DNA from 3 places in the Halopseudomonas sp. L-58 genome. Region 1 is predicted to be linked to each of the others. Evidence: predicted binding sites of a transcription regulator. Region 1 holds the regulator's gene; each other region holds the start of a gene.

Region 1 (7,622 bases):
AATTCGTCATCGGAGATCTCATCCGCGCCGGCGGCGGGCGCTGTCTGGGCAGCAGCAACAGAGGCTGCGGCAGCCGCACTGCCATCACCATGCAGGGCGTCAAGCAACTGCTCGAATTCATCGTCGGTGATGTCACCCTCGGCAGCGGCAGGTGCCGCAGCGTCAGCCGGACCAGCCTCGGGCTCCGGCTCAGGCGCTTCTGCAGCAGGCGGCTCGCTTGTTGCCTCATCCGCCGATGCGGGCTGAGCCAGAGCGGCCAACGCATCCAGCAGAGCAGGCGCAGCAGGAGTCGGTTCCTCGCTCTCTCGCACCTGGGCAAACATGCCATTGACCGTGTCCAGCGCCTGAAGAACGACGTCCATCAACTCGGGCGTGACGGTACGTTCGCCCTTGCGCAGAATATCGAATACGTTCTCGGCGATATGGCAGCAGGCAACAAGGGCATCCAGCTGAAGAAAGCCGGCCCCGCCCTTTACGGTGTGAAAGCCGCGGAAGATAGCGTTAAGCAGATCCATGTCGTCGGGCCGGTTTTCCAGCTCGACCAACTGTTCGGACAACTGCTCGAGAATCTCGCCGGCCTCGACCAGAAAGTCCTGGAGAATCTCTTCATCCGCATCGAAACTCATGCACCCACTCCCCTCGGGCGTGTTATCGGAAGGCCACGCAATGCCGCCTTGAATTTCCATCTCGGCGCTGCGCAGTCACTCAACGTTGCTGCCAGGCAGCGACCTTGAGCAGTCAGACCGGCCGCGCGCTCAGCGTGCGGCAGTTACAGCTGACATCAGAATCCCAGGCTGGAAAGGAGGTCATCAACCTCATCCTGACCGGAAACAACGTCTTCCCTTTTATCGGCATGAATTTGCGGACCTTCACCCCTGGAGGAGGATTTTTTTCCGTCCTCGGGAGATTCACCATGATTGATGCCGGTAATGCGGTCGACCTGTCCCGCCATTCGGACCAGGTTGACCAGGCTCTCTTCGACATCATGCACAAGCGTAGTCACACGCTTGATCACCTGGCCGGTCAGATCCTGATAGTCCTGAGCCAGCAGAATATCGTTCAGATTGGTGGACAGATCCTTGCTGGTCGATTCGGTCTGCTCAAGGAACTCGCCTACCCGGCGGTAGAGGTCGCGAAACTCGTCCGCCGCCATCTCCCGACGCTGCAGCCGCTGCCAGTCTGACTTGAGGGCGTTCGCCTGCTGCCCCAGATCAGCGACCTTGGGCACGCTGGCCTCGACCAGATCCATGGTCCGGTTGGCCGCCTTGTCGGTCAGCTGAACCACATAGTCCAGCCGGTCAGAGGCATCGGATATCTTGGAAGTATCGTTGTCACCACCCAGCGCGTGGGTCGTGTCGATCTGAAAATTGACGATGGCATTGTGCAACGCGCGGGTGAGCTGCCCCACCTCGTGATAAAGACCACGGTCGCGTGCCTGATTGATGGCATGAATGACCAGCAACGCTTCACCGAAGTTGCCGCTCTCAAGGTGACCAACCAGCTGGTGCGCATTGTCCTTCAGCGAATGCTCGAATTCCTGAGCGGTCGCCTGGCCGGGATCCTTACTCAAAGCCATAACCTGTACCCCGGTTGATTATTATTTAGCCTGAACTCGCTCAAAGATTTTTTCGATCTTTTCTTTCAAGGCCTGAGCCGTAAACGGCTTGACCACATAGCCATTGACGCCCGCCTGCGCGGCTTCAATGATCTGATCTCGCTTGGCCTCGGCCGTTACCATCAGCACCGGCAGGTGCTTGAGCCGCTCGTCGGCCCGCACAGCGCGTAACAGGTCAATGCCGCTCATGCCGGGCATGTTCCAGTCAGTCACCAGAAAATCGAAACTGCCGCTCTGCAGCATCGGCAACGCGGTGTTGCCGTCATCGGCTTCGGCTGTGTTGGTAAACCCAAGGTCGCGCAACAGGTTCTTGATGATGCGCCTCATCGTCGAAAAATCATCAACGATGAGAATTTTCATATTCTTGTCCAAGTCGACCTCCGTACAAACCAGGGAATGTGCAGGCCTGCACCCCAAAAACCCATCGCAAATAACCAATCAAGCCGCAAAAGAAGCTCTGATCAATCAGCTGGAAGCCAGCAGGCTGATCGGATGCACCCTCGAAAACGCCACCTGGACGTCCGGCCCGAAGCCACTACCTGTCGAGCAATCCGAGCATTGTCCGGATGTTGACGACAAAATCAATCATTTCGCCAGCTCATCAGCTTCGAGCGCAACCTAGCAGCACATTGACTGTGCAACTGACTGACCCTGGATTCACTGACACCCAGCACGGCGCCGATCTCCTTGAGGTTAAGCTCCTCATCGTAATAAAGCGACAGCAGCAGTCGCTCGCGCTCGGGCAACGTGTCGATTGCCGCGATCAAAGCCGCTCTGAAACGCTCATCCTGCAGCCCGGACGCCGGTTCCTCGCCGCCCTGCACATCTGCCGGCGCACCCGACTCAAGCAGATCATCAAAGCTGAACAACTTGCTGCCGGCGGTATCACTGAGAATCGTATAGTACTCTTCCAGGCTCATCTCCAGCTCGGCGGCAACTTCGTGATCCTTGGCGTCACGCCCGAGCCGCGCCTCGACCGCGCGCATCGCATCACTGACCATCCGCGTATTGCGGTGTACCGAGCGTGGCGCCCAGTCGCCCTTGCGCACCTCGTCCAGCATCGCACCGCGAATGCGGATGCCGGCATAGGTTTCGAAACAGGCGCCCTTGCCGAAGTCGAAATTGCGGGAGGCTTCCAGCAGCCCGATCATACCGGCTTGCATTAGATCCTCCACCTGCACACTGGACGGCAGCCGCCCCAGCAGGTGGTAGGCAATTCGCTTTACCAGCGGCGCATACTGCTCGACGAGTCGATCCTGCTCACCGCGAGAACTCTGTGCTCGTGTATACATGCTCAATCCGCCAGCCTGTGCTGTCATAGGCCAGACCCAGTCGGTTGCACCAGACGTTCGACGAAGAACTCCAGGTGTCCTCGCGGGTTGGCCGGCAGCGGCCAGGCATCAACTTTCTGTGCAATGGCGCGAATTGCCAGCGAGGCCTTGCTGCGCGGAAAAGCTTCAAACACCGCGCGCTGCTTTTGCACTGACTTGCGCACCGCCTCATCAAACGGAACGGCTCCGACATACTGAAGTGCAACGTCAAGAAATCGATCCGTCACCTTGGCGAGCTTAGCAAACACCATGCGGCCCTCCTGCGGCGTGCCGACCATATTCGCCAGCACGCGGAATCGGGTCATCCCGTAATCACGGTTGAGCAGCTTGATCAGGGCGTAGGCATCGGTAATCGACGTTGGCTCGTCACATACCACGACGAGCACCTCCTGCGCCGCCCGCACGAAGCTGACTACCGAATCACCAATGCCGGCCGCCGTATCGACGATCAGCACGTCGATATTGTCACCGATCTCGCTGAACGCCTGAATCAGGCCGGCATGCTGCTGGTGGTTGAGGCTCACCATGTTGGCGGCCCCCGAGGCGGCCGGCACAATACGAACGCCGCCGGGGCCGGTGACCAGAACGTCACGCAGATCGCACTTGCCCTCCAGCACGTCGGCCAGCGTTGCCTTTGGCTTGAGCCCCAGCAGCACGTCAACGTTGGCGAGACCAAGGTCAGCGTCGAGCAGCACAACGCGCCGTCCCATCTCCGCCAGAGCAAGGCTGAGATTCACCGACACGTTGGTCTTGCCGATGCCACCCTTGCCCCCGGTGACCGCGATTACCTGAACCGGATGTTTGCTGCCCATCTGCGCTGATTACCTTAATCCTGTGAAATTGCTTAACTGGCCCGCTGGCTGTTCATCATACCGGCAAATACGTCGGCCATGGTCTGATCTGCCGGCGCATCATTACCAGCCATACTAACTGCACGACTCACCAGCTGATGCCCAACGGCACGACTGATATCGTCGGGAATGCGCTGGCCATCTGCCAGATAGGCTACCGGCAAACCCTGCTCCATCGCCAGCCCCAGCGACTCACCGAGCGTTGCGGCCTCGTCCACTTTCGTCAGAATGCAGCCCGACAGACCGCACACCTTGTAAGTATGGTAGGCCGCTTTCATGACTCGGTGCTGGCTGGTCGCCGGCAGCACCAGCAGATTGCGTACCCGACGCCCCTGACTGGCCAGGGTGTCGAGCTGGCCGCGCAGGTAGGGATCGTTGGCCTGCAGACCGGCGGTATCAATCAGAACCAGGCGCTTGCCGGCGAAATCGGCCAGCACGTCATTGAGATCCTGCTGTTCATCTACCACCTTGACCGGCACATTGAGAATGCGGCCCAGGGTGCGCAACTGTTCGTGCGCGCCGATACGATAGGTATCCATGGTGACCAGAGCAACGTGCTGACTGCCGTGCTTGAGCACGTAACGCGCAGCGAGCTTGCCCAGCGTAGTCGTTTTGCCGGCACCGGTGGGGCCGACTAGCGCGATCACGCCGCCGGCATCGAGCGGCTCTTCGCGCAGCACCGGCACACGATGCGCCAGATAGGCCAGCAGCATGCGCCAGGCCTGACGTGGATCACTCACGTCAGAAACCTGACGCAGCAGATCCTGACTGACCTCGGCCGGCAAGCCCATCTGGGTCAGACGGCGCCAGAGACCGGCCTGTTTCGGCTTGTGCTGATTGAGCTGCCCCCAGGCCAGCCCCCCCAGCTGAGACTCCAGCATTTCCCGCAGCCCGGCCAGTTCGGCGCGCATGGCGCTGAGGCTGGCATCTTCAACGGCCGCTGCCGCCGGCGAGCGCTCCGCAGCAGGCCGGCTGGCTGCAGCCGGCGCCGCCGGCTCAACCGGCTCCTGAATCAGCCGATCCAGCAGATCACGGGCCTCCACAGAACCCTGGCGAGCCGCGTGGCGCATGCTGTCACCAAACAGCTGACGATTGACCAGCGGCTGATCGTGGGAGGCCATCTCGCCCACCTCCAGCTCGGCGCGCGCGGCAACGATGCGCTCCTGGGTCTTTTTCAATTCAGCATCCAGACCCGGTGTCGGTGCCGTCAGACGGGGCGCCTCGTAGTCCAGCGCAGCGGTCAGCTCAACGCCACCGGCCACCCGGCGATTGGCGATGATCGACGCATCAGCGCCCAGCTCATCGCGAACCAGCTTCATCGCCTGGCGCATGTCTGCGGCAAAGAAACGTTTGACTTTCATGGCTGACCTCGTCGCTTTTCTGGCACCGCCCGCTGGCGGTTGCTGTCATTCATTCAGAGTGCTGCAGTTCAGTTCTGGCCAACCGTCGCAATGATGGTGACCTGCTTGCTGTCCGGAATTTCCTGGTAGGACAGTACATGGGCGCCCGGGGCTGCGTAGCGTACAAACTTGGCCATCATCATTCGGATCGGCCCCGCTACCAGCAGTACTGCCGGCTTGCCCTGCACTTCCTGCCGTTGCACGGCATCAGACAGTGAGCGCTGCAGCTTCTCGGCCATGCCAGGCTCCAGCAACATACCGTCGTCGGCGCCCTGACCGGCCTTCTGCATACTCTGTAGCAACATCTGTTCCAACCTTGGCTCCAGCGTGATCACAGGCAGCTGAGAGTCAAGCCCCACAATGCTTTGCACGATTGAGCGCGACAACGCGACACGCACAGCGCCGATCAGCGCGCCGGTATCTTGACTCTTGTTCGAGTTGTTGGCGATGGCCTCGGCGATGGTCCTGATGTCACGAACCGGCACCTGTTCCTGCAGCAGCCCCTGCAGCACCTTGAGCAGGTTGGACAGGGAGATCAGCCCCGGCACCAGCTCCTCGGCCAGCTTCGGCGAGGCCTTGGCCAGCACCTGCATGAGCTGCTGCACTTCCTCGTGACCAATCAGCTCGTGGGCGTGCTTGTAGAGAATCTGGTTGATATGGGTGGCAACCACGGTGCTGGCGTCAACCACGGTATAGCCGAGTGACTGCGCCTGATCCTTCTGGTTAGGCTCAATCCAGACTGCGTCCAGACCAAACGCCGGATCCTTGCCGGGCACACCCTTGATCTCGCCAAAAACCTGACCCGGGTTGATCGCCAGCTCACGGTCGGGGTAAATCTCGGCCTCGGCCACACCCACGCCCATGAGCGTCAGGCGGTAGGCATTGGGCGCCAGATCGAGGTTGTCGCGGATATGTACCGAAGGCATCAGAAAGCCCAGATCCTGCGAAAGTTTCTTGCGAACGCCCTTGATCCGCGCCAGCAGTTGCCCACCCTGATTGCGATCAACCAGCGGGATGAGCCGATAACCGACTTCAAGCCCGACCATGTCAACCGGGGTCACATCATCCCAGCCAAGCTCACGGGCCTCCGGCGCCTGAACGGCCGGCAGCTGGGCCTGCTGACGCTCTTCCTGCACCTTTTCCTCCTCCTTGGCCTGCTGACGCTTGGCGATGAGGTAGGCGCCCGCCGCCGCAATCGCACCGAGACTGAGAAAAGAGAAGTGCGGCATACCAGGGATAAGCCCCATGACGATCAGGATGGCCGCAGCCACCGCCAGCGCCTTGGGTGAAGCAAACATTTGACGCTGAACCTGCGCCCCCATGTCTTCCGAGGAGGAAACCCGGGTCACCATGATCGCCGCAGCAGTCGAAAGCAGCAGCGACGGGATCTGGGCAACCAGGCCATCACCGATGGTCAGCAGCACATAGATGCGACCGGCCTCGGCAAACGGCAGCCCGTGCTGCGCCATGCCGATAGCCAGACCACCAATCACGTTGATGAACAGAATCAGCAGGCCGGCGACGGCGTCACCGCGCACGAATTTGCTGGCACCGTCCATGGAACCGTAGAACTCGGCCTCCTGGGCCACTTCCTGACGACGCGCCTTGGCCTGATCCTGATCGATCAGACCGGAGTTGAGATCGGCATCGATTGCCATCTGCTTGCCCGGCATGGCATCCAGGGTAAAGCGCGCACTCACCTCGGAAATTCGGCCTGCGCCCTTGGTGACAACCACGAAGTTGATGATCATCAGGATCGCGAACACCACCAGACCAACGACGTAGTTACCGCCAATCACCACCTCACCGAAGGCCTGGATTACCTTACCGGCCGCATCCCCACCCTCGTGGCCATACAGCAGCACTACACGGGTCGAGGCCACGTTGAGCGCCAGACGCAATAAGGTCGAGACCAGCAAGATGGTCGGGAAAACGGCAAAATCCAGCGGCCGCAGCGCGTAGGCGCACACCAGCAATACGACCAGCGACAACGCAATATTGAAGGTAAACAGTACGTCGAGCAGAAATGGCGGGATCGGCAGCATCATCATGCCGAGCATCACCAGCAGCAGAATCGGGATACCCAGACTGCCGTGGCGCAAGCCGGCCAGATTGGTCCGCATATTTCCCATCAGTTGCGCGCGATCGACAGCCATTGGCGAAAAAGTCCCCAGATCAAATATTTGACGCAGATTGCGTTGTACCCGGGACTACGCAAGAAGCGTTCCACTTTAGCAACCCGCAGGCCCGGCACAGGTCTACCAATGGCTGTTCGCCTGTACTCGAGTTCTGCTTCGTCCCGGCAAACCTTCTGATAAACTGCCTGACGCTGTAACGGCAAAGGATGGCCAGATGACTGACCCGGCAGATTCGTCAGCACCGAACACTGCCATCCACTGCCACTACAGCCCGATACTCGCCGGCT
Region 2 (7,622 bases), on a different contig from region 1:
CTCGCGCGCCGCGGTTGACGCAGGCTTCGTACCGAACGACATGCAGGTGGGTCAGACCGGTAAGATCGTTGCGCCGCAGCTGTACGTTGCGGTCGGCATCTCCGGTGCCATCCAGCACCTGGCCGGTATGAAAGACTCCAAGGTGATCGTTGCGATCAACAAGGACGAAGAAGCGCCGATCTTCCAGGTGGCCGATTACGGCCTGGTTGCAGACCTGTTCGAGGCGGTACCGGAGCTGGAAGGTAAGCTGTAACCGGCGCGAAGCGCGGTTACAGCAGCCGCAAGCTTTAAGCGGCAAGCTGCAAGAAAAACCCCGGTCTCGTGAGAGCCGGGGTTTTTTAGTTTTAGAACCAGCCTCAAGCTACAAGCTGCAATAAACACCCAGACCAGCACGTGCCTGGGGTTTGCCTTTGCTTGTAGCTTGCGGCTTGCAGCTTGCAGCTGACCGCCAGGCCAGCATCGCTGGCCTACCGGTCGGCGCTGACCTGAAAGGTATCCGACAGCTGATGCAAACGTGACGCTGTTTCCTTCACCTGCCCCGAGCTGGCGCGCAGTGCGGTAATGACCTGACTCATTGAGCGCGTCGCCTCAGCCACGTGGCCGGCCTGACGACCGTGTTCCTTGCTGTTGGTGTCCATCACCGAGATCACCTCGAACAGCTCCTCGACGGTCTGGTACAGCAAGTCGTTGTCATCCGACGCGCTGGCCGCCTGTTGCAGCTGCAGGTCTACATCAGCAACACCGCGCTCCATCACCACCACGGTTTCCCGGGTTGCATCGCGGATGCTGGTAATCCCCTGGCTGATCTCGTCGGCGGCCTTGGCGGTTCGAGCTGCCAGCGCCCTGACCTCGTCCGCCACCACCGCAAAACCACGCCCATGCTCGCCCGCACGGGCGGCCTCAATAGCGGCGTTGAGCGCCAGCAGATTGGTCTGGCTGGTAATGTCGGTAATCAGTGAAACCATGCCGACGATCTCGCCGGTGCGGCTGTCCAGCACCTGCACGCTGGCCGCCGAGCTTTCGACGATGTCGCGAATCTTGCGGGTGCCGCTGGTGACGGTGTCCAGCCGCGCCCGGGCCGCTTCAACCACGCTGGCCATATTGGCCTTCATCTGCGCCGCAGTTTCCGACGCCGCGTTGACCGTCTGCAGTTGCGCCTCGATCATGCCCAGCATCTGCTGGATATTGCTGGTCACTTCCTCTGCGGTATCGCTGGCCTGCTGATTGCGCCCCAGCATCTGCTCGCTGTTCTGCAAGGCGTGGCGACTGGCCTGCTTGACCCGTCCGACGATGGTATCGAGGTTATCGATAAAGCTGTTGATCCAGCGCCCCAGCTCACCGGTTTCATCCGGCACCAGGCGGCTGGTGTCCATGCGCTGACTGAGATTGCCTTCGCCTTCGGCAATATTGCGGATGATTTCAGTCATGCGGCCCAGCCGACGCGCCAGCTTGTTCGTGGCACTGTGCCAAAACCACAGGCCCGCCAGGCCCAGCACGCCAACGTGAGCGGCCAGCGCTGGCCAGCCATCCAGACCGATCAGATCGAAACCCAGCTGGGCAACAAAGACCAGTGCGGCAAGAACCCAGAAATCCTTCATCAGATTGTAGCTGAGCGAACGGTACCGGTAGACCTCTTCCAGGTCTGCTTCGCACATCATGCCCCAGCGGTCGGGCGAGCCTGGCAGACTGAAGGTCACACCCTTGCCGATTACCGGAATGTGACGATAGTCGGAGTAACCGGGGTATTTGACGTAGGTGTTCTCGCCCTTGCGAATGGTTTCGCGCACACCCGGGTGCAGCTCGCCGGTGGCCGGATCGGTAAAGCGCACCTCGAACTCGGTATGCTCGCGCACGCTGACCGTGCCCCACGCCGTCCGGATACCATTTTTGAGGTTGTCGCCGTGGCTGAAGGTGTTGTCTTCAAAGCGCGAGCGAGACAACGCACGGCCCGGCTCAATCGAGGGACTGAAGCGTGACTCGACCATGAAGATGTAGTTGTCACCCGACTCCTGATAGATATGTCCGGCCTCACGCTGGATCAGATCACCCAGCACATCGTTGGGTACCCGTGCACAGAGGCAACCAAGCGCCTCGCCGTTCGGACCGTGCAATGGCAAATAGAACATCAGGGTGACGGCATCGTGGAAGCTGGAAGTGGAGGGCCCCACCTTGAGGGTTCGCTGATCGACATACGGCCCGTGCAAAAAACGATGCTGCAGCCCCGCCCGCACCGCCTGGGCATCAAGCTGCAAGTCGCTGAGCTGACCGGCGCTGCTGGCCAACACGGTACCGTCGGCGCCGAGCAGCAGCAGCTCTGAGGCATCCGGCAGCTTGCTGCGCAGTTTACGCAACTGTGCCTCGCTCGCCTCGGCACCGCCGTCGCTCAGCTGCTGACCAATGCCCTGCAGCCCGGCCCACTGGTTCTCGCACCATTGCTGCAACAACCGCACCCTTGTTGCGGCAAGACTGTCGAAAATGGACTCAAGCTGGCCGTAACGGTTGCGGTTGACCCGGCAGGCCCAGCCCATGGCGAGTTTACCGGCTGGCCCGAACCACGGGAGCCACCGCCGCTCCGACACTGACAGGTTCATTTGGTCGCTTTTCAGGCTCATGGTGGCAATCTCCAGCTTCAGTCGAACCAGGCCCGAAGCAATATTCACACCATAAAGCATGGCACCGCGTCATCATGCAGCTCGCGTATGAGCACGATGACTGCACCGCCATCAGATGCGCACCACGACAAAGCAGCATTCGCCCCTTAATTGCGCGCGCGCACCAATATCGAGCACTACCTGTCCGAATGGTCGGGTTTTCGCGAGATTGTCCGGCCGGCTCCGCGTGTTACGAGCACTAGACCAGTGCAACCGGCGAAACCGGCGATCCCACCGCGCCCGGCAAGCGCAACGGCGGCGCCGTCAACATGAACCGGTTGCGGCCACCGGTTCGCAGATGTTGCGCCAGCTCGGTCAGGTACCAGAGTTCGCCCAAATGCACCCCCAGCTTGAACAGGCAATGCTCATGCAGCGGCAAGGCAGCACAACAGCCCTGCCCCTCTCTCGCCGGATAGGCCTCAACCGCGTAGTTGTCGGCAATCAACACGCTCAGGCCGCTATCGGTAATCCACTGCAGCAGCGCCGGATCGCGGCCATCCAGCACCGCGCAGCTGGATGCCAGCCGCGCCGCGTCGGGCTGGCGGTCCATCTCCAGAATCACGTCGGCGAACCCGGTATACAGACAAACCATGTCCCCCGGCTCCACCACCACGCCGTCTGCCTGCATGATTTGCTGCAGCCGCGCATAGTCGACCAGCACCCGCTCCCGACCGCAGTGCCGCTCCAGGTCAATCAGCACAGCGCGACCACTCACCGCCGTCTCGGCCATCTTCTCGATGCCCAGCCGGGTGGCGTTTACGCCCTCCAGCCCGTCCTCGTGACCGGAAGGCCCGCAAATATGCTCGCCCGCCTTCCAGCCGTTGTAGTAAAGCGGCTCGGCCACCCCGTCACCGTCGGCGTCGAACAAACCGCCCACGTGCGAGAGCGCATCCCACTGGGTTGAATACTGAGTAAACAGCAATACCGCATCGTCGCTGACCACGTCGGTAAAACTCGGATTCAGGCGCTGCAGCTCGAAGTTGTAGTTGAGCTTGTCGGCACGCCCGGCGGTAAAGCGTCTGGGCGGGTGCCGCAGGCGGTTGAGGGCATTACCGCCGGGATAGTCCAGCGGCAGGCTGAGGCAGAAGCTGCGCCCCTCGCGAACTTCTGCAACGCCCTGCAGCACCTTCTCGGGGGTCAGCAGATTGAGACGGCCAAGCTCGTCGTCCGGACCAAAATCGCCCCAGTTGGAGCCCTCGGGTCGATGTTGCCAACGCATGTGATTCTCCTTGTTGTAGTGCGTCATCCGACAATGACATGACAACCGCGCGGTGAACCATTGTCTGCCACACGAATCAGTACCGGTGTTGGCAGCGCATAATCGCAACGAGGGTCGCGCCAGCACCGTCCGGCGTGCTTTACTTGCGCCTTTTCAACTAGCGGAGCACAGGCTGACGATGGAGTGGCTGCAGGTTTTCATTCTGGCAATAGTTCAGGGCATCACCGAATTTCTGCCGGTATCAAGCTCGGCCCACCTGATTCTGGTGCCGGTGCTGACCGACTGGCCCGATCAGGGGCTGGCCTTTGACGTTGCCCTGCATCTGGGCAGCCTGTCCGCCGTGCTGATCTACTTCCGCCGCGACATCCTCGGCATGACTGTCAGCTGGGGCCGCTCACTGACCACCCGCCAGCTGGATGACGACGCAAGACTGGCCTGGGCGGTGATCCTCGGTACCATTCCCGTAGGGCTGGCCGGGCTGCTGCTCAAAGACACGATCGAGACCGTGCTGCGCTCGCCCATCTATCTGTCGATCGGCCTGATTGCCTTCGGCCTGCTGCTGGGCTGGGCCGACTGGCGCCACCGCGGCAGCCGCAGCGAGCACCAGATGACCTGGAAGGATGTGCTGTTCATCGGCTGCGCGCAGGCGCTGGCGCTGTTTCCCGGCACCTCGCGCTCCGGCATCACCATGACCGCCGCGCTGATGCTGGGCCTGAGCCGCGAAGCCTCGGCGCGCTTCTCGTTCCTGCTGTCGATTCCGGTGATCGTACTGGCCTGCGGGCTGGAAACCATCGAGCTGATCGAAAGCAAGGTGGCCGTCGACTGGCTGCACATGGCGGCCGGTGTGCTGCTGTCCGGTATCAGCGCCTACCTGTGCATCCACTACTTCCTGGCGTTCATCAAGCGGATCGGCATGCAGCCCTTTGTGATCTACCGCATTGTGCTGGGCGTGCTACTGCTCTGGGTCTTCCTGTAACCCGCGCAACGCGCCGAACTTGAGCAACAGCCGGCTCGGTTCGGCGGCGCGAAGCCCCAGCTCGCCCAGGCGGGTATCTCGCAACCAGCTGAACGCGCGGTGAGTCTGCCCCGCCTCGGCGAGACCGCCGCTGACCACCAGCAGCTCACCCGCCGGGTCACCCTGCCAGCGCAGCTCCGCCCCGGCCCGGCAATCCAGCAGCCAGGTACGCTCGCAGCCGTGCTGGTGCAGCAAGCTGCCGCTGACACCAGCACAAAAGGTCACCGAGTTCGCGCTGTCAGCGGTCAGACGCACGGTTGCCTGATCGTCCTCGGCGAACTGATTGAGCTTGACGAAAATCAGGCAGCCCGGCTGCGAAAACGGCGCATGCTCTGACCCCGCCGGGCTACGCAGATAGCTGCCGGCAGGATAATCACCCGACTGATCGCTGAACACGCCCTCCAGCACCAGAATCTCTTCTCCGGCCGGATGCCGATGAACCGGGAAACGTGCACCCGGCAGATATTCCACCAGACTGGTTACCTGTCCGCTCTCCGGCGCCTCACGCTCCAGCTGCCAGCGCCTGATCGGCGCTTGCGGCGCCGCCTGCCAGTGCTGATCCTGCGGGCCGACCCGACAGGGCAGTCGACGGTCCATGCGCAGCGGCTGAAATTCAGTCATGGCCAGGCTCTCCCAACAGCTTCTCGATTTCGTCGGCCGGTAACGGACGGTTGAACAGGTAACCCTGCCCCATATCGCAGCCGAGACCGCTCAACAGGGCTTCCTGCTCCCCGGTTTCCACACCCTCGGCAATCACTTTCAGCTGCAGGCTCTTGCCGAGCGCGATGATGGCACGCGCCATCGCGCTGTCACTGTCACTGCCCGGCAGGTCGGAGACAAAGCCGCGGTCAATTTTCAACTTGTTGACCGGCATGCGCTTGAGCCGCAGCAACGACGAGTAGCCGGTGCCAAAATCATCGATTGCCAGGCCGACACCCAACTCCGACAGCCGATCCAGCAGCTGAACGCCCGCTGCGTTAAAGTGCATGACCTCGTCTTCGGTTACCTCCAGCTCAAGACACTCGGCAGGCAGTCCATAGCGTCTGAGCACCGTCGACACACTACCAAACACATCACCGCGCTCCATCCAGTAGCCGGACATGTTGACCGCAACGGCCTTCAACGGATAGCCCGCATCAATCCAGCACCGCAACTGTCGGCAGGCCTCATTGAGCACGTACTCATCAATATCGCTCATCAGACCGGCGTTGCGCGCGACCGGCAGAAACTCGTTGGGAGCTACCAGCCCCTGGGTTGGATGTTGCCAGCGTACCAGCGCTTCGAGGCTGACAAAGCAGTCACTGCGCAGGTCCTTCTGCAGCTGGTAATACACACGCAGTTGGTTGTATCTGATCGCTTCGTGCAGGTCGGTTTCCAGACTCAGGCGGCGACGCGCCAATTCGGTCAGCTCCTGGGTGTAGAAGGCATAACCGTTGCGCCCCCGCTGCTTGGCCAGCGACATGGCAGAGTCGGCATTTTTCAGCAGCTCTGCTCCATCCCGACCATCCTGCGGAAACAGCGCCAGACCGATACTGGCGCTCATGTGTAGCAGCTGGCCCGACAACTCGAACGGCTTCTGCAGCAGGCGCAGGATGCGCTCGGCCAGCTTGCCCATCTGGCTTGCCGAGACATCGCGCTCAAGCAGCAGGGCAAACTCGTCGCTGCTGAGCCGGGCCAGCGTGTCGCTCTCCTCGCATACCTGCAGCACCCGCTGGGCGACCAGCTGCAGTAGTTGGTCACCAGCGCTGTGACCGAGGCTATCGTTGACACCCTTGAAGCGATCCAGATCAATAAACAGCAGACCCAGCTCTCCTTTCGTTCGCCTCGAGCGGGCAATGGCGGTGCTCAGACGTTCGTTCAGCAACAGCCGGTTGGGCAGCTTGGTCAGCGGATCGTGGTGCGCCAAATAATCGATTTCCTGCTGATTGCGCTTGATCACGCTCATATCCGCGAACACCGCCACATAATGACTCAACTCGCCACGGTGGTCCTTCACGCTGATGATGTTCTGCCATTGCGGATAGATTTCGCCGTTCTTGCGCCGATTCCAGACTTCCCCGGACCAGCGCCCGGTGGCATGCAATTGCTGCCAGAGCTGACGATAAAAGGTGCGATCATGCCGGCCGGAGGCAAGCATGCGCGGCTGCCGGCCAATCACCTCGGAGGGTTCGTAGCCGGTGATCTTGCAGAAAGCATTGTTGACATCCAGGATGGTCTGGTCGACGTCACAGATCAGCATCCCCTCACTGGTGCAGTCGAACATCACACCGGCCTGGCGCAGGCGCTGCTCACGGTCAACCTGCTCGGTAACATCACGCAGCATGCCCACCAGCCGCACGGCGCGACCGCTTTCGTCGCGCACTGCCTTGCCGCCGACCTGAATCCAGCGGTTACCATCCTGCCGGCTAATCCGATAGCTGACATCCAGGCGCTCGGAGTCCCCTCGCAGATGACGCACCAGCTCCCGGCGGGCCAGGTCGCGGTCCTCGGGATACAGCAACTCCAGCCAGTCCGGGAGCAAGGCGCCCTGCTGGGCAAGTCCGAGAATTTCCCGACCGCGCAACGAGACATACATTTCGCCACTGGCGATATCCCAGTCCCAGAGACCATCGTTGCCCCCTATCAGGGCAAGATTGAAGCGCTCCTGACTGCGTCTGAGCGCCTCTTCATGCTGGCGCCGACGACGCAGGTGGTAACGCACGAGAAAATACAGCCCAATACCGGTCACCAGCACAAA
Region 3 (7,622 bases), on a different contig from region 1:
CTGAAGCCGGGTTTTACGTGCGGATTACTCTACGGGTGGCCAGCCACCCATCTCGCGCCAGCGATTGACAATGGTGCAAAACAGGTCTGCTGTCTTCTCGGTGTCATATCGCGCCGAATGGGCCTCGCGGCCGTCGAAGTCGATACCGGCAGCGCTGCAGGCTTTCGCCAGCACTGTCTGACCGTAAGCCAGGCCGCCCAGCGTCGCAGTATCGAAACAGGAGAACGGATGAAACGGATTACGCTTGATCTGTGTGCGCTCGACTGCGGCGTTGAGAAAGCCCAGATCGAAGAAAGCGTTGTGCCCAACCAGAACGGCCCGCTTGCAGCCGGCAGATTTAACGGCCTTTCGGATGTGCTTGAAGATCTCGGTCAGTGCATGCTCTTCGCTTACTGCCTGGCGCAGCGGGTGGTCCAGCTTGATGCCGGTAAACTCCAGTGCCGCCTGTTCAATGTTGGCACCCTCGAAGGGCTCGACACGAAAGAAGGTCGTGTGGTCCGGGTAGACCATCCCTTCTTCATCCATGTTGATGGTGGTGGCTGCGATTTCCAGAAGCGCATCGGTCGCTGCATTGAAACCGCCGGTTTCAACATCAATGACGACCGGGAGAAAGCCCCGGAAACGATAGGCCAGAGGGGATTTGGTCTTGCCGCTTGGCAAGACGTCCTGTTCTTCGCCTTCGAAGTCGAACTCGCTCACGAAATATCCTTTGCTGTGTCGATGTGGAAGGTCAGACCAGGCGCCAGCGAATCTGTTCGCCGGCACGCAGTGGAACAATGCACTGATCGCCGAAGGGCAACTGATCGGCCACGGTCCAGCTGTCGCGTTCCAGGCTGATGGTGTCGGTGTTGCGTGGCAGACCGTAAAAATCGGGGCCGTGGAGGCTGGCAAAACCTTCCAGTTTCTCCAGGGCACCGAGTTCATCGAAGGCCTCTGCATACAGCTCAATGGCCGCGTGAGCGGTATAGCATCCGGCACAGCCACAGGCGGCTTCCTTGGCATGGCGGGCATGGGGAGCCGAATCGGTGCCGAGGAAGAATTTGCTGGAGCCGGATACGACTGCATCACACAGCGCCCGCTGGTGAGTCTGACGCTTGAGTACCGGCAGGCAGAACAGGTGCGGACGGATGCCGCCAACCAGCATGTGGTTGCGGTTAAACAGCAGGTGGTGCGCAGTAATGGTTGCGCCAACGTTGGCTGGAGCCTGATTGACAAAGCTCACCGCATCAGCGGTGGTAATGTGCTCGAACACCACACGCAGGGCCGGGAAGCGGTCCACCAGTTTGACAAGCTGCTGGTCGATAAAGGCTTTCTCACGGTCAAAAATGTCGACCTCGGCATGGGTGACCTCACCATGTACCAGCAGCAGCATGCCGACCTCGGCCATTGCTTCCAGCGCCGGATAGATGTTCTCCAGCGCGGTAACGCCAGACTGCGAGTTCGTCGTGGCACCGGCCGGATAAAGCTTGGCGGCAACCACCAGACCACTGGCGTGCGCCTGACGCACAATCTCCGGGGAGGTTTTGTCGGTCAGGTAGAGGACCATTAGCGGTTCAAAACGGGAGCCGGCCGGGCGTGCAGCCAAAATGCGTTCGCGGTACCCGGCGGCTTCCTCAGCGTCACGTACCGGGGGTACCAGGTTCGGCATGATGATGGCGCGGCCGAAGGCGCGAGCTGCATCCGGTACGGTGTGCTGCAGTACTGCGCCATCGCGCAGGTGAATATGCCAGTCGTCCGGGCGAATAAGCGTCAGGCGGTCGGTCATGCGTGGGGTTCCAGTCCAGATCAATGGCGCAATGCTAACCCAATCAACCCGGCTTTGACACTCCGAGGGCGCCTGTGCGCAAGGTTAGCCGGCAGATCAGTCGCTATGGGTGCGCCGTGCAGGGCCAGAATCCCGATTGAGGTGACGCCCGGCATTTTTTTGATTTGCAGGATAAAGTTTTTCCCGCACGCGCCGATGACACAGGCAATAGAAGCAGGCGCCCCGGTTTTCAGGGGGCGGCAATCGGAGAACCGTGTGACACGAATCCCTCTGGTCGTTCTGGCAGCGCTAACGTTTTCTGCCGAGGCAATGACCTTTCAGACCCGCATGGAAGACGTGCAATGGCAGGTCGAAGGGGATCAGTTTGCCTGCCGATTGACTCAGTCAGTCGCAGGATACGGTGAGGCGAGCTTTGTGCGGCGTGCCGGAGAGCATCCGCAATTCGAATTGACAGCCTGGGATAACCCGATGCGCCCCGGCCCGGCCCAGGTATTCAACGATCCGCCCCCCTGGCGCCCGGGAACGGCCGCCCAGTCGGTCGGGCAAATTGTGGTAGGCGCAGGTACCTATACCATGATGGCGCCCTATGAGCAGGCTGACCGCATGCTCGCCGGACTGGCCTCGGGCCTGCAGCCAACCATCATGCGTGGCAGCCAGGTAGGGGGCGATCCAGTCAGGGTGGTGATTTCCAGTGTGGGCTATCAAAAGGCGCGGCTGGACTTTCAACAGTGCATCAGCGGCCTGCTGCCGATCAGTGCGTCGCAGGCAGCCCAGAGCATCATCAGCTTTGGTGCCGGAGGCAGCAATCTGAGCGCCGACGCCAAAACCAGGCTCGACGCCATCCTGCAGTACATAAATGCCGATGAAAGCCTCAGTGGTATCATTCTCGACGGCCACTCGGATAATCAGGGCAACCGCCTGGACAACCGGGAACTGTCGCGCCAGCGCGCACTTGCCGTGCGGGACTACCTGACCGAGCAGGGCGTTGACGAAAACCTGTTTACAATGCGTTTTCATGGCGACAGCTATCCGGTCGCCAGTAATCGCACCGCCGAAGGTCGTGCAGCCAATCGCCGGGTAATGGTGCGGCTGCAGCACGACTGACGCGCAGCCCTTGGAACTGTTTTGCTCAATCGGCACAAGACCCGAAAGTCGAAGACCTCTCCCCTGTGAATCCTGCTGCTCTGGCGCTAGAATAGTCGCTTTCGTCCATTCCCTACGGGGTGGCGGTTCAGTCTTGCTTAAGGGAGCATGTAATGGCAGAAGTCAACAAAGTCGTCCTGGCCTATTCCGGCGGTCTGGATACCTCGGTCATCCTCAAATGGCTGCAGGAAACCTACAACTGCGAAGTGGTCACCTTCACCGCCGACCTCGGTCAGGGTGAGGAAGTGGAACCTGCACGCGCCAAGGCTCAGGCCATGGGCGTAAAGGAAATCTACATCGACGACCTGCGTGAAGAGTTTGTCCGCGACTTCGTGTTCCCGATGTTCCGTGCCAACACCGTCTATGAAGGCGAGTACCTGCTGGGTACCTCTATCGCCCGTCCGCTGATTGCCAAGCGGCTTATCGAAATTGCCAACGAAACCGGTGGTGACGCCATCTCCCACGGCGCTACCGGCAAAGGCAACGATCAGGTTCGTTTCGAGCTGGGTGCCTACGCGCTCAAGCCTGGCGTGAAAGTGATTGCTCCCTGGCGCGAATGGGATCTGCTGTCCCGCGAAAAATTGATGGATTATGCCGAGAAACACGGCATTCCGATCGAGCGCCATGGCAAGAAGAAGTCTCCCTACTCGATGGATGCCAACCTGCTGCACATCTCCTATGAAGGTGGCGTGCTGGAAGATACCTGGACCGAGCACGAGGAAGACATGTGGCGTTGGACTGTTTCCCCGGAGAACGCACCGGACCAGGCCACCTACATCGAACTGACCTACCGCAAGGGCGACATCGTCGCGATCGATGGCAAGGACATGACCCCGGCTGAGGTCCTGACCTACCTTAACAAGGTCGGTGGTGCCAATGGTATTGGTCGCCTGGATATCGTTGAGAACCGCTTCGTCGGCATGAAGTCCCGTGGCTGCTACGAGACCCCCGGCGGCACCATCATGCTGAAGGGCCACCGCGCTATCGAGTCCATCACACTGGACCGTGAAGTTGCGCACCTCAAAGACAGCCTGATGCCGAAGTATGCCGAGCTGATCTACAACGGTTTCTGGTGGAGCCCCGAGCGTGTGATGCTGCAACAGATGATCGATGCGTCCCAGTTGAACGTAAACGGTGTGGTTCGCCTGAAGCTGTACAAGGGCAACATCATGGTTGTTGGTCGCAAGTCTGATGACTCTCTGTTCGACGCCAACATCGCTACATTTGAGGACGACGCCGGTGCTTACGACCAGGCCGACGCCGCCGGCTTCATCAAACTGAACGCGTTGCGCATGCGCATCGCAGCCGGTAAAGGTCGCAAGCTGATCTGATCAGCATTCATTGTGACGACAAAACGCCCGGCGGAAGCAATTTCGCCGGGCGTTTTCGTTTATATGTTGCTAGCAGTGGTGGTAAACCGGTAGCTTTGGCTGCATCGACACGCAAGGGTAGCGATCATGCGAATTCTGCACACCATGCTCCGGGTCGGAGATCTTGAAAAGTCCGTGGCCTTCTACACCGAGGTACTGGGTATGACCCTGTTAAGGCGCAAGGACTATCCAGAAGGACGCTTTACCAACGTGTTTGTCGGCTACGGAAACGAGGCGGACCACGCGGTGCTGGAGCTGACCTGGAACTGGGACACCTCTTCCTACGATCTTGGATCGGGATACGGGAACATCGCGATTGAAGTTCAGGACGTCTATCTTGCCTGCGAACAGATTCGGCAGGCTGGAGGCAAGATCGTGCGCGAGGCCGGGCCAATGAAACACGGTACTCGGGTACTGGCCTTCGTTGAAGACCCGGATGGTTACCGAATTGAACTTCTGTCTGCCGTGGCATGAACTCGGAAGCTGATCTGGCTTTCGGGGAGGAGTGAGAATGGGGGCGGTGCTTGCAGCGATAGTGGTGTTAGTGCTGGTCGGATGGGGCGTCAGCGTCCACTACAGGCGTCGCCGTGAGCGCAAGGCCCTGCTCTCGGTCCTTGCCCAGATTCGTGTGCTGCGCCAACTTGTCGAGCAGGTGCAACGTCTCCGGGGACTCAGCTACGGGGTCATGTCCGGTGAGCGGAGCCTTGAAGCACGGCGCTGGTCGGTCCACCAGCAGGTCAATCAGTTGTTTGAAACCTGTCAACTCTATCAGCCCTCCCTCCACTGGCACGGCAGCTGGCACGATGCACTGGCGTGCTGGACTCAGCTCGAGGAGGGCAGGGACGAGCAGGATCCGGAGTCGATGCTTCTCATCCACAACGAGATGATACGTAATCTGCTGGCAACGGTGCAGGGCTTGGCTGAACGCCATGATCTGGTATGCCTCGGCCGGCTTGCGCCGCAGGCCGAGGGCCTGTGGCTGGAGTTATTGCGTAACACCGAGATCGTTGGTCAATCCCGGGCGATAGGTACCGGGATTGCGGCCAATCGCCAGAATCAGGCGGGCGCGCGGGCGAAGCTGGCGGCGTTGGCGGCGCAGCTTCGTGAGCAGTGCTATGCCGTGCTGGCACGGTTGGCCTCGGATCCGGAGCTGCGCTCATTGGTCGACCATCCGGTCAGGGCGGCGGAGGATGCGCTCGATGTACTGCTCGAACGCATCAGCGCTCTGCTTGACAGCCCTGAGCCGGGAATTGACTCAGCCGGCTACTTTCAGACGGCCACGCAGGCCTTGAGCGCGCAGTTATTACTGGTAGACATGCTACTTGCCCGGCTTGAAAGGCGAGCGCTCAGTTCCGACTGATACCGCGAATCTGGGCTGCCATATCGGCTGCATACAGATCGGTCATCCCGGCAATAAAATCCACTACCCGAAGATAGCTGCGATAGGGTGGCCAGTCCGCCTGCGGTATGGTGTGGCCCAGCAGATCGAGAATGCGCTGGTGCTTGAAGCTGAGGTTCTGACCGGCGTGCAGCTCGTTGACTGCGCCGCAGAAGGCATCCAGCAGTGTCTCCAGTGTGCTGTAGGCGCCGATTTCGTGCAGCGTCTTGCGTTTGTCCTGGAAGATGCGCTTGCGTGCCATCTGCTTGGCGTCGAGTACGCAGCGCCGTGCTGCGCCATGCATGTGCTCGACCAGATCACCCTCCAGATCACCCGCCAACAGCGTTGGTTGCTGCTCAATGAAGGCCTCCGCAGCAGCGTTGACCAGATGTTCTATCGCCTTGCCGCGCAGAATGGCCAGCCGGCGACGTTGGGAGTCCTGGGGGCCGAGTAGCCGGTAGGTTTCCGGCAGGTCGTCACCGACCAGATCGAGCAGGACTTGCTCAACTTCAGCGTAGGCAAGCAAATCCATTTCCAGCCCGTCTTCCAGGTCAATCAGGCCATAGCAGATATCGTCAGCGGCCTCGACCAGATACACCAGGGGGTGCCGACTGAAGCGCTGATCTCCCTGGGCGGGTAGCCCGAGCTTCTCGGCAATCTGCTTGAGCAGCGGGTATTCGGCCTGATAACAGCCGAACTTGTTTTTCTTGTAGCCAAGCGTATCGGCATGCCGTGCCGTCCAGGGATACTTGAGATAGGCGCCCAGGGTCGCGTAGGTCAGGCGCATGCCGCCTTCGGCCTGGTGGTATTCGATCTGGGTCAGCACCCTGAATCCCTGGGCGTTGCCTTCAAAGTGCAGGAAGTCATTGCGCTCGGCATCGCTCAAGGCATCGAGCAGACCTTGGTCGGCAGCCTGCCTGAACCAGTGACGTATGGCGTCTTCGCCGGAATGGCCATAGGGCGGGTTGCCAATGTCATGGGCCAGACACGCGGCCTGAACGATGACACCCAGATCTGCAGGCTGGCACCATTCCGGCAACTGCCCGCGCAGCATCTCGCCGACCCGCATGCCGAGCGACCTGCCCACACAGCCAACTTCAAGGCTATGGGTCAGGCGGGTATGGATATGATCGTTGCTGGAGACCGGATGAACCTGGGTTTTCTTGCCTAGCCGGCGGAAAGCCCCGGAGAAGATGACGCGGTCGTGGTCCTTGTGGAAGGGGGTGCGGCCCAATTCCTCATCGCTGGTGAAGGTTTTACCCAGCCGCTCGCGGCACAGTAGTGTTTCCCAATCCATAGAACTCTCCATAGGCAGTGCCCTGAGTATGTTGGATGGCGGCATCGCTGCCAAGCGTGGTCGGCAGAGAAGGGCAAACAGGGTAGAATGCCGGCTTTTCAGTTTCTGTGTGCAGCCAATGATTCAGCTCAATCTTTACGGCACCCTGGGGTGCCACCTGTGTGATGCCGCTCTTGCCGAGCTGGCGCCGCTGATGACGGATGTGCAGGTCAATCAGGTAGATATCGTCGACAGCAACGAGCTGATGGAACGCTACCAGCTGCGCATTCCGGTGCTGCAGCGCGTAGATAGCGGCGCCGAACTGGATTGGCCGTTCGATCTGGCCAGCCTGATGGCCTGGCTGGGTGACAGTCTGCGTGAGGAGGGCTGAGCGATGGCGATGCGTGTTGAGCCGTTCTGGAAGCGCAAAACCCTGGAGCAGCTGGATCAGGACGAGTGGGAGTCGCTGTGCGATGGCTGCGGCCTGTGCTGCCTGCAGAAGCTGGAAGATGAAGACGAACCGCAGGCGATTTACTACACCCGCATTGCCTGTAAGCTGCTCGACCTCAAGACCTGCCGCTGCAGCGATTACCCGAACCGTCGCCAATTCGTGCCGGACTGCATTCAGCTGACGCCGGGCAAGGCGCAGGATTTTGCCTGGTTGCCACCCAGTTGCGGCTATCGCCTGGT

Evidence for each region. Region 1 encodes FliA, which starts transcription of late flagellar genes. Its sites were predicted from a motif close to CTAAAGTTTNNNNNNNNNNNGCCGNTAA; they were not measured.
Region 2: AC13EY_RS15195 (methyl-accepting chemotaxis protein) is a predicted target of FliA. The motif match lies at 2,759-2,786, and genes of this name have one in related genera.
Region 3: AC13EY_RS02920 (flagellar protein MotY) is a predicted target of FliA. The motif match lies at 1,937-1,964, and genes of this name have one in related genera.

Annotation. Positions count from the first base shown of each region.
Region 1 is NZ_JBSXON010000028.1:38,054-45,675, forward strand. Features, by position in the region: gene AC13EY_RS01765 (chemotaxis protein CheA) at 1-626, opposite strand, end outside; gene AC13EY_RS01770 (protein phosphatase CheZ) at 782-1,570, opposite strand; gene AC13EY_RS01775 (chemotaxis response regulator CheY) at 1,598-1,975, opposite strand; gene AC13EY_RS01780 (RNA polymerase sigma factor FliA) at 2,197-2,934, opposite strand; gene fleN (flagellar synthesis regulator FleN) at 2,931-3,758, opposite strand; gene flhF (flagellar biosynthesis GTPase FlhF) at 3,791-5,158, opposite strand; gene flhA (flagellar biosynthesis protein FlhA) at 5,227-7,353, opposite strand.
Region 2 is NZ_JBSXON010000077.1:142-7,763, forward strand. Features, by position in the region: partial or broken gene AC13EY_RS15190 (FAD-binding protein) at 1-253, shown strand, start outside; gene AC13EY_RS15195 (methyl-accepting chemotaxis protein) at 468-2,612, opposite strand; gene AC13EY_RS15200 (cyclase family protein) at 2,851-3,870, opposite strand; gene AC13EY_RS15205 (undecaprenyl-diphosphate phosphatase) at 4,049-4,846, shown strand; gene AC13EY_RS15210 (cupin domain-containing protein) at 4,823-5,506, opposite strand; gene AC13EY_RS15215 (putative bifunctional diguanylate cyclase/phosphodiesterase) at 5,499-7,622, opposite strand, start outside.
Region 3 is NZ_JBSXON010000034.1:26,790-34,411, reverse strand. Features, by position in the region: gene rnt (ribonuclease T) at 25-660, opposite strand; gene pyrC (dihydroorotase) at 731-1,765, opposite strand; gene AC13EY_RS02920 (flagellar protein MotY) at 2,021-2,869, shown strand; gene AC13EY_RS02915 (argininosuccinate synthase) at 3,022-4,239, shown strand; gene gloA (lactoylglutathione lyase) at 4,366-4,752, shown strand; gene AC13EY_RS02905 (nitrate- and nitrite sensing domain-containing protein) at 4,790-5,638, shown strand; gene AC13EY_RS02900 (deoxyguanosinetriphosphate triphosphohydrolase) at 5,625-6,953, opposite strand; gene AC13EY_RS02895 (glutaredoxin family protein) at 7,072-7,323, shown strand; gene AC13EY_RS02890 (YcgN family cysteine cluster protein) at 7,327-7,622, shown strand, end outside.